Regions from separate parts of the Mycobacterium sp. NGS66 genome, predicted to be linked through region 2. Evidence: riboswitches for the same ligand, from Rfam matches in the RefSeq annotation. Region 2 holds a riboswitch; the other holds the start of a gene.
What was found. A riboswitch is a leader RNA that binds a small molecule or an ion and turns the genes downstream of it on or off. The one in region 2 is predicted to bind magnesium.
Positions count from the first base shown of each region.

Region 1: linked by a shared signal. The riboswitch ahead of AC5Y2L_RS25020 (PE family protein) and the one ahead of AC5Y2L_RS03720 (hypothetical protein) in region 2 are both predicted to bind magnesium.

Region 1 covers NZ_JCALCG010000017.1:68,820-73,528, forward strand. Annotated here, with positions in the region: gene nicT (Nickel transporter NicT) at 1-1,038, opposite strand, end outside; partial or broken gene AC5Y2L_RS25010 (IS21 family transposase) at 1,559-1,868, opposite strand; partial or broken gene AC5Y2L_RS25015 (copper-transporting ATPase) at 2,295-2,569, opposite strand; M-box (ykoK) riboswitch at 2,899-3,069, shown strand; gene AC5Y2L_RS25020 (PE family protein) at 3,360-3,659, shown strand; gene AC5Y2L_RS25025 (PPE family protein) at 3,673-4,709, shown strand, end outside.
Region 2 covers NZ_JCALCG010000001.1:759,551-764,259, reverse strand. Annotated here, with positions in the region: gene AC5Y2L_RS03730 (acyltransferase family protein) at 1-1,596, shown strand, start outside; gene AC5Y2L_RS03725 (O-methyltransferase) at 1,600-2,259, opposite strand; M-box (ykoK) riboswitch at 2,333-2,507, shown strand; gene AC5Y2L_RS03720 (hypothetical protein) at 2,739-2,957, shown strand; gene AC5Y2L_RS03715 (NADP-dependent oxidoreductase) at 3,031-3,969, opposite strand; gene AC5Y2L_RS03710 (hypothetical protein) at 4,105-4,695, shown strand.

The DNA of each region.
Region 1 (4,709 bases), on a different contig from region 2:
GCTCACGACGGTGTAGCCGACGACGCCGAGGTCGAGGGACGCGACCCACCCCAGCGGCCCGGAATCGATACCAGCCTTCTCGGCGAGCAGCCCGAGCAGCTCGACCAGTCCTATGATCAGGGCGACCGCCACCGACAGCGCGGTGATCGTGAGATTGTAGAACACCTTGCGAACCGGTTTGAGGAAGGCCCAGCCGTAGGCGCGGGACATGAACACCCCGTCGGCGGTGTCGAATAAACACATCCCGGCGGCAAACAGGATCGGCAGAACAAGGATCGCATACCAGGGCAGCGCGAACGCCGCCGAGCCGGAGGCCAGTACCAACAGCGCCACCTGGCTGGCGGTGTCGAATCCGAGCCCGAACAGCAGCCCGACCGGGTACATGTGCCACGGCTTGGCGACCGCGCGCATAATCGGCCCAAGGACACGGGCCATGAAACCGCGGGCGTTGAGCTGGCGTTCCATCTCCACCTCGTCGAGCTCGCCGCCGCGCATCTGGCGAAATAATTTGGTGATACCGACCAGCGCCGCCAGGTTGATCAGCCCGATCAGCATCAGGAATGTCCCGGAAACGACGGTGCCGACCACACCCAGGTTTTCCTGCAACGCCGACCTGCTGTCCTTGGATCCGATCTGCCCGGCGAGCGCGCGGATTCCCAAGGCCAGCAGCAGCGAAATGGTGAACACGACCGTCGAGTGGCCCAACGAGAACCAGAAACCCACCGACATCGCCGGGCGGTTCTCGCCAACCAGCTTGCGGGTGGTGTTGTCGACCGCGGCGATGTGGTCGGCGTCGAAAGCGTGCCGAGCCCCGAGCAGGAACGCGGTGACACCCAAGCCGACGCCGAACACTCCCGATGGCCCCAGGTCATAATTCTTTGGCGCTACCAGTAGCGCCAGCACACACCAACCGACGACATTGAGCATCAGGATGAAGCCGGCCATCCCGGCCAATGTCAGCCCGTCCCGGCGGGACAGACTGGCGCGGAACCGGGCGAATCCCCAACCGGACACATCCGAGGCAACGGCGTTGGTCATGGGCGTCCTTGCTTCGCCGAGTCGTGCTGCACGTCTGCGCACTGGTATGGGTCGTTCACACACACAAGATGATGACGCTAGATCGGGCTAAGCGTGGTTGCAATGAATTCGCAAAAGTTAATGGCGGGTTCCGCGATCATCAGCGCGGCGCTGAGCCACGTCAGGCCAAACGGCTGGACGACTGGTGAGCGCGATGAGCGCGTGGCGCTGCTGCTAAGTGGACGAAGCCTGCGGTACAGGTAGGCACGTACGACTCCTTTACCTTCGACTTCGACCAGAATCGGCCCGTGGCGTTCGAAACCTTATTCGGGCCCGGCGCTAACCCGATGGACCCGATCTGCCCGGCGGTCGCGACGGAGCTGGCGAGGCGACAACTCCCTAGGAATTTCCAGTTATCCCCGGGCATCGGGTGGGACCCAGACTCGTATCAGAACTTCGTTGTCACTGAAGAGGCGGTGAGTTTCTTCCACACGGGTGAATTAATGCTCGACGACGCCGGATATTCCCTCGCGCCCGTGTCCGGAAGGGACTCAGGCCGCAACTCGGCCACCCGGCCCGGCAGTGTCGCATCGACCGCGTCCAACCGATCCGCTCGGCGATCACCGTCGCCGGCATCGTCGGATACAACCACAGCGATTGTCGGATCTGCAGCTCAACTGCGTCCGGATCCCACCTTTCGGCGGCCGCTGATACTTCGGGGGTTTGTCCGAGGCCAGCGCTGCCCACCCGGTATTGCGCGAAATACCCGTCACCCGCGCGATCGCCTTGATCGGCAACCCCTCGGACCGGTTGCAAACGACGATCTCAGCCCAATCCTCCTCGGCCAGCATCTATTTCGTCCTTCCTGACTCGACTAGAGCCAGGATCACCAGACATGGGGTCAAAATTTGGATGCCACGCGGTGATCAGTTTCACGTGCCGTCGACAAGCTTGAGGCCCGTGAATCGGGCTTGGTAAGGGTGCCACCGGGGGAGCACTGTGAAGACGCGCACGGCCCAACGCGGCTTGAATACTTGTTGTCGTGGGCCAGCTTCCCCGCCGGCGCCGCTGCCGGCGCCGCATTAGTTTGTTAGTCAGCGATCCCAGATGTTCGCGGTCGCCGCGTGCGTATCTGTGCTCATGAGCGCATGCCCCACTTTTCAATGCCGACCGTCGCCTGCTGCGGCAATAACCACGACGGCCGGGTCTGATTGTTGTGACCGATGCCTAGGTGGTGGAACTGCCCGTCACTGACTGCCCGAGGGCAGCGTTGCTTTCTAATCGAGGAGGGATGGCTCAGTCGCCGACTGCCCGTTGGGCGATCGTGATTGACCGTTGATGAGGCGGTATCGGATCAGCCGGGAGCTGTTGGTGGCCACTGCCGCCGACGGCGCGTTGTGCAGGATCGCGGCAAGCACCGGTGAAAAGGACACCCCCAGCACCTACCATTAGCGAACGTTGTTGACGGCGGTCGACATCCGTAGTTCTGCGGAATAACTTTGACCGCATGTGCGCCCAGATCAGGCACGTGGATCAGGCGCTGCAGATTGTCCGTTGGCCGATCCTTCGGTGGGATGCCTGGGTGCCCCCGGGCTCGGGTTTATCGACCATCTGCCTCACCTCACTTGCTTCAGGCAAAAGCGGAAACTACCGGTTTGGCCACGAAGGCTGCTCAATAAATCAAAAGACGCAAGTCAAGGTACAGCCCTGAATGCCGAATCCCGAGAACAATATTCATGCTGAAACACAACCGCACTCTGATTTCACGGTCATCCTGCATCACGGATTCGGGTCGCCGAACTCCGACCCACAGGGGATTGACAGGGGTTCACGTGGTGAAGGGGGTTGACGGGCGCCGGTTTTGGTGTGAGCATTGCCGTGCATGCACCTCGCTAGGTGAGGCGTCTGCACGGATATAGGCCACTGACCTCGAACGTCGAAAGACGCCCCCGGTCAGGACAGCTCTTCCCGGCTTAAGGGTTGAGCCCAAGTGGCTTCCGGCTCAACCGGATACGCCGTGCAGTGCCAAAGCTCTGACGAGAGGGGTGCCGCGCCTGGCTGATTCGCCGGGTGACCTCATCCCGTTGTGCACTATGGCGGCACCCCCGTGTGTCCTGGCCGTGAGGAGGTGAGAGCGAGATGAGTCGCGGTGATAGTCCCTATCCGAGTCCAATGACCATGTCGTTCGGATCCGGCCCCGGCACCGTTTCCATCATCTGAATCGGCTTGCGCCGCTTCGGTTAACACACGCACGCCATCGTTTCGTCGGTGTGCGTGGTCCTCGCGTGCTGTGACACCGCCACAGCCGCAGCTTCAGTCTGCCTTCCTTAAGGAGAAGTCCGATGTCTTTTGTGACCACACAGCCGGAAATGCTGTCGGCGGCGGCCAACCACTTGCAAGGTATCGGTTCGGCGCTAGCCGCCCAGAACGCGGCCGCCGCGCTGCCGACGACAGCAGTGGTACCCGCCGCTGCTGACGAGGTATCTGCGTTGACTGCAACGCAATTCGGCTCGCACGCGGCGATGTATCAGGCGGTAAGTGCCCAAGCCCTGGCGGTTCACGACATGTTCGTGCGCATCTTAGCTGCCAGTGCCGCTTCGTATCTTGCCACCGAGGCAGCCAACGCTACTGCGACTCTCTAAAGGGGGTACTGCGATGACCACGATATTTGACTTCGGCGCGTTACCACCGGAAATCAACTCCGCCAGAATGTATTCCGGTCCAGGAGCGACATCGATGTTGGCTGCCGGATCGGCCTGGAATGGGCTCGCCGCTGAGTTGCGTTCGCAGGCGACAACCTACGAATCGGTGATCTCGGGGCTGACCAGCGCAGGCTGGCGCGGTCCGGCATCGGCCTCGATGGCGGCCGCCGCGGCACCCTATGTCGCATGGATGAACACCACCGCCGCCCAGGCTGAGCAGACCGCGAGCCAGGCCACGGCCGCCGCAGCGGCCTATGAAACCGCATTTGCGATGACGGTACCGCCGCCGGTGATCGCGGCCAACCGCGCGCAGCTGGCAGCGCTGGTGGCGACCAACGTTTTGGGGCAGAACACCCCGGCGATCATGGCCACCGAAGCTCATTACGGCCAGATGTGGGCCCAGGACGCGGCGGCAATGTACGGCTACGCCGGATCGTCGGCGGCCGCATCCAAGCTGACGCCTTTTGGTGCGCCGCAGCAAAACACCAACCCGAGCGCTCTGGCCAACCAGGCTGCCGTGGTGACCCAAGCCGCCGGAACATCGGCGGGCACGACGAGCACACAGGCGACGCTGTCCCAATTGGTCACCACCATGCCCACCACGCTGCAGGGGATGGCATCACCAATGTCGTCCTCATCGGCCTCGACGTCCGGGCTCGGCGAAATCGCTGGCCTCCTGACTGGGCAAGGGTCGGGAAATTCTGCGCTGGACAGCTTCTGGAATCAATGGGGGCCCAACGCGAATATCTGGAACACCATCTTCTCGTCGGGCTTCTACATGCCCAGTAACACGTTAGGTGCATTCACGGGGCTGATGGGCCACGCGACTGAACCTGCGGAGGCGTTGGGAGCGGCGACCGAAGGGCTTGGTGCTGCGCTGGCCGGCCCCACCGCCGGCCTGGGCGGTTTGGGCGGCCTGGGTGGTCTGGGCAGCGGAGTATCGGCCGGGCTCGGAAACGCGGCCTCGATTGGTCCGTTGTCGGTGCCGCC
Region 2 (4,709 bases):
GACTACTTCACGCAAGGCGCCCCGCCCTCTCCGCTGCAGCACACCTGGTCGCTCGGGGTGGAGGAGCAGTACTACTTCGTCTGGCCCGTCCTGCTGATCGGGGTGACCCTGCTGCTGGCGACACGAGCCAGGCGCTACTTCCGTCGGGCCACAGTTGGCGGGGTGCGGTTCGCCATCTTCGTGATCGCCACGCTCGGCGCACTGGCGTCGGCCGCGGTCACTGTTCTCCAAGCCTGCGACGCCACCCGCGACCGGGTCTATTTCGGGACCGACACCCGGGCGCAGGCGTTACTGATCGGTTCCGCCGCAGCGGCTCTCCTGGTGCGGGATTGGTCGGCATTGAACCGGGGCTGGTGTCTGATCCGGAGCCGCTGGGGGCGGCGGATCGCCCGGATACTGCCGATCCTCGGTCTGACCGGGCTGGCGGCGGCGACCCACTACGCGACGGGTAGCGCGAGCGAGTTCCGTCATGGCTTGCTGATCGGGGTGGCCGTCGCGGCCGGCATGGTGATAGCCCCGGTGGCGATGGAGCAGCGCGGCATCGTGGCCCGGGTGCTGGCCTGGCGCCCGCTGGTGGCCCTGGGCAGCATTTCCTACGGCGTCTACCTGTGGCACTGGCCGATCTTTTTGACGCTCAACGGAGAACGGACCGGATGGTCCGGCATCGCACTGTTCGCCGCTCGGTGCGCCGCGACGGTGGCGGTGGCCACCGCGTCCTGGTGGTTGCTCGAGCAACCCATCCGCCGTTGGCGGCCGGCGCGGGTGCAGTTGCTGCCGCTGGCCGCCGCGACGGTGGCATCCGCTGCGGCGGCAACGATCCTGGTCGTTCCGGTCGGAACGGGCACCGGGCTACGGGAAGTCGGCCTGCCGCCGGGGGTTTCGGCCGTCGCGGCCATTTCGCCGTCGCCGCCGACTGCCGTTCAGCCGCGGCCTCGGGATCCCAACCGTCCGTTCACGGTTTCGGTATTCGGTGATTCCATCGGGTGGACCTGGATGCACTATCTGCCTGCGACACCGGGATTCACGTTCCTGGACCACACCGTCATAGGGTGCAGCCTGGTGCGCGGCACTCCATACCGGTACATCGGCCAAACCCTGGAACAGCGACCGGAATGCGACACCTGGCCGGGTAGGTGGTCGAAGCAGATCAACACCGACCAGCCCGACGTCGCGCTGCTGATCATCGGCCGCTGGGAGACCGTCGACCGAGTCAACGAAGGAAAGTGGACCCACATCGGCGATCCGACCTTCGACGCGTACCTCAACGCCGAGCTCGAGCGGGCGCTGAACATCGTGAGCTCCACCGGCGTGCGCGTGGTGGTGGCCACGGTTCCGTACAGCCGGGGCGGTGAAAAGCCCGACGGCCGCCTGTATCCGGAGGACCAACCGGACCGCGTCAACCAGTGGAACACCATGCTGCGCAACACGGTTGCCCACCACCCGAATGTCCAGATTCTCGACCTGAACAAAAAGCTATGCCCGGACGGCGTTTACACCGCCAAGGTCGACGGCATCAAGGTACGCAGCGATGGCGTCCACCTCACCCCGGAAGGTGTCAAATGGCTGACCCCCTGGCTCGAGGAGTCACTGCGATAGCTGCTAATCGCCTGCCCGACAACTGATTTCCATGCTGTCGCTGTCGCGGACCAGAAAGTTGAAGCTGACATAGCCGTTGTCGGGGTTGCGTACGCGCTCCAGATAGGGCTGGGTGTCGGCCGCGCTCGTGTTGTCGGCCACAACCAATGCACCTGCGGACAGCCGCGGTTCGAGCAACTCGATCACGGGCAGATATAAATCCTTCCACCCGTCCAGCAGGACGAAGTCGACCTTGCCGTCCAGGTCGGCGAGCGTACACAGCGCGTCTCCTTCCAGAATAGTGATCACATCGTCAAGGCCGGTCTCGGCGAATGTGCTTCTGGCCGCGGCTATCTTGGTTTCGCTGAGTTCAGTGGTCACCACCCGGCCGTCGCCGTTGTCGCGCACCGCCGCAGCCAGATGAATGGCGGAGATGCCGAACGACATCCCGAATTCCACCACGGTGGCCGGGCGGGTGGCGCGCACCAGCGCGTACAGCAACCGCCCGGCTTCGGGCGTCACCGGGATGTAGAACTCGCTCATCGCCTCGGTGCGCTCTTCGGTGGTCATCGCACGACCCAGCTCTTCACGTTTCTCGCGCAACAGCGACATCTGGTTCTTCGCCTCGGTGTACATCCGGTCGAGCGCGGTCACGATCCTGGGGTCTTGCAATGTGATGGCCATGATCCGACAGCCTAGGGCGCCATCGCATACAGCGTTTGACGAGCAACGGGTCAGAGTGCGAGCATGGCTTCTGCATGCACCTCGTTAGGTGAGGCGTCTGCATGGATACAGGCCACTGACCTCGAACGTCGAGAGACGCCCCGGGTCAGGACAGCTCTTCCCGGACCCAAGGGTCGAGCCCAAGTGGCTTCTGGGCGATGGTCCAGATACGCCGTGCAGTGCCAAAGCTCCAACGAGAGGGGTGTAAGTTCGGCGGGTTTGATGACATGCCCGCCGGGCGTTTGCCTCTTCTGTGCAGCGCAGTGTGGTGACACCCGCGTGTGTCCTGGCCGTGAGGAGGTGAGGGCGAGATGAGTCCCAGCGATAGTCCCTATCCGCAATCCATCTTGTTCCGATCCGGTTCCGGCATTCTCGTAGCCGCCTGAGCTTTTCGTTCTGAAATGCCATGAACCGGTCGACGTTCAGGCAGGAGATGAATCATGGCTTTCGTTGTTGCACACCGTGTTACCGGTGCTGAAAAGGCGTCGCGGACGCCCCGGCGCGCGCTGCTGCGCACTGGGCGGTTGCTGGCGAAAAGGTTGTGTGGATGGCACACACCTACTCCGCAGCAGCGGGCCGACCTGTATGTGTCGCGCATGCCGATCGCGGTGATCACGGCCTCGCTCGGCGGGCATCCGTCCGACACCGTGCGCCGCTAATCCCACGGCGAGCAGACGCAAAGTCCCCCGAAAACACCACTTTCGGGGAACTTTGCGTCTGCTCGCGGGTGATTCAGCCATTCGGCAGCAGGACGATCTTGCCGTGCGTGTGCCGGCGCTCGAGTTCTTCGAACGCGTCGGCCACCCGCTCCAGCGGATAGGTCGCGGCGACGTCGAAGTCGATGGCGCCGCTGGCGATCAGGCCGGCGATCTCGGAAAGCACTTCCGGTGTCGACGCTTCCATGCTGCCTTCGGTTTTCGCGCCGACCTCGGCGGCTTTCTGAAACGAGATGATGGTGTCGATCCGCTCGGGTGCGACGCCGAGGTCGACGGCGAGCTGGACGTACTCCGGACCGAAGAGGTCGATGAATGCGTCAATCCCGTCCGGCGCCGCGTCCCGCAGCCGTTCGGCCAGCCCGTCTCCATATGCGATCGGCGTGACGCCATGCGTGCGCAGCCAGTCCGCGTTGCCCGGCCCCGCAATACCCAGGACCACCGCCTCGCGCAGGACCAATAGCTGCACGACCAGGCTGCCGACTCCACCGGCGGCCGCAGAGACGGCGACCGTCTCGCCCGGCTGGGGCGCGACCGCCCGGACCGCCGCGTAGGCCGTCGCGCCGACCACATACAGCGATCCCGCGACCGCCCAACTCAATTCAGGAGGTTTGCGGATCAGCTGGCCCACCGGCACGGCCGTGTGGGTGGCGTGGCTGGACCGGCGGAGGCTGAATCCCAGCACCTCGTCGCCGACCGCCAATTCGGTGACTCCAGGGCCCACCGCCGTCACGACGCCGGCGAGGTCGCTGCCCTCGCCGGACGGGAAGGTGGCCGGGAACATCTCGTGCATCGCTCCCACCCGGATGCCGGCCTCGCCGGGGTTGATCCCCGCGGCGCGAACTTCGACCACCACCTCCCCCGGGCCTGGCGTCGGCATGTCGATGTCCGCCACGTACAACACATCCCGGCCCCCGTAACGGTCGAACCGTACGGCGCGCGCCACTGCAGCCGTCATTGTGAACTCCTAACCTGCCGATAATCGCGGCCCATGCCGGTGCGCAACAGCGGGAGCGGCGCCCTTGTTCCCGCCCACGATTCCCAGTAGCGTCAGGCGCCGCGGCACACTGGTGACGGGTTTGGAAGGAATGCCATGAAGCTTTCTCGGAAAACACTCGCCGGCTGCGCGGTGGTCACCGTCGTGGTGAGCGCCGCGACCACCGGCTGCGGCCCCGGTGAGAGCCCAGGGTCGTTGCCGTCCATCGCCCCGAGCACGTCGGCCGGCCCGCCATATCCACCGAAGGCCGACTACACGAATTTGCTGATCCCGGTGACCGATATCGGCCAGGATTTCAGCGCCTCCGACCCGGTGCAGAATCCGAACGGCGCCCCAGGTGTCTCGCAGCTGTTTACCAACGGGGACAACAGCCGCCGCATCGGCGACAGCATCTTGCTGGTCAATGAAGCCAAGACGGCGAAGTTAGGACTCGAGAACACCAAGAACAACTACGCCAGCAAGGTCACCGGCACCTGGCAGCCCGCCGACGTCGGCGACGGCGGGGCAATCATCTCCGGGGCGGCGCCGGACAATTCCCAAGCGGTGACCGTCTTGTTGTTCACCCAGGGCAAGGCGTTGGTCAGCCTGGAATTCGACAGCGCGCCCAACGACCCGACGGATCCCGAGTTTGCAAAAGATATCGGCCGTAAGCAGGACGCCGCGTTGAAGGGCAAACTGCCAAACTGACTCGGCCGCAGCAC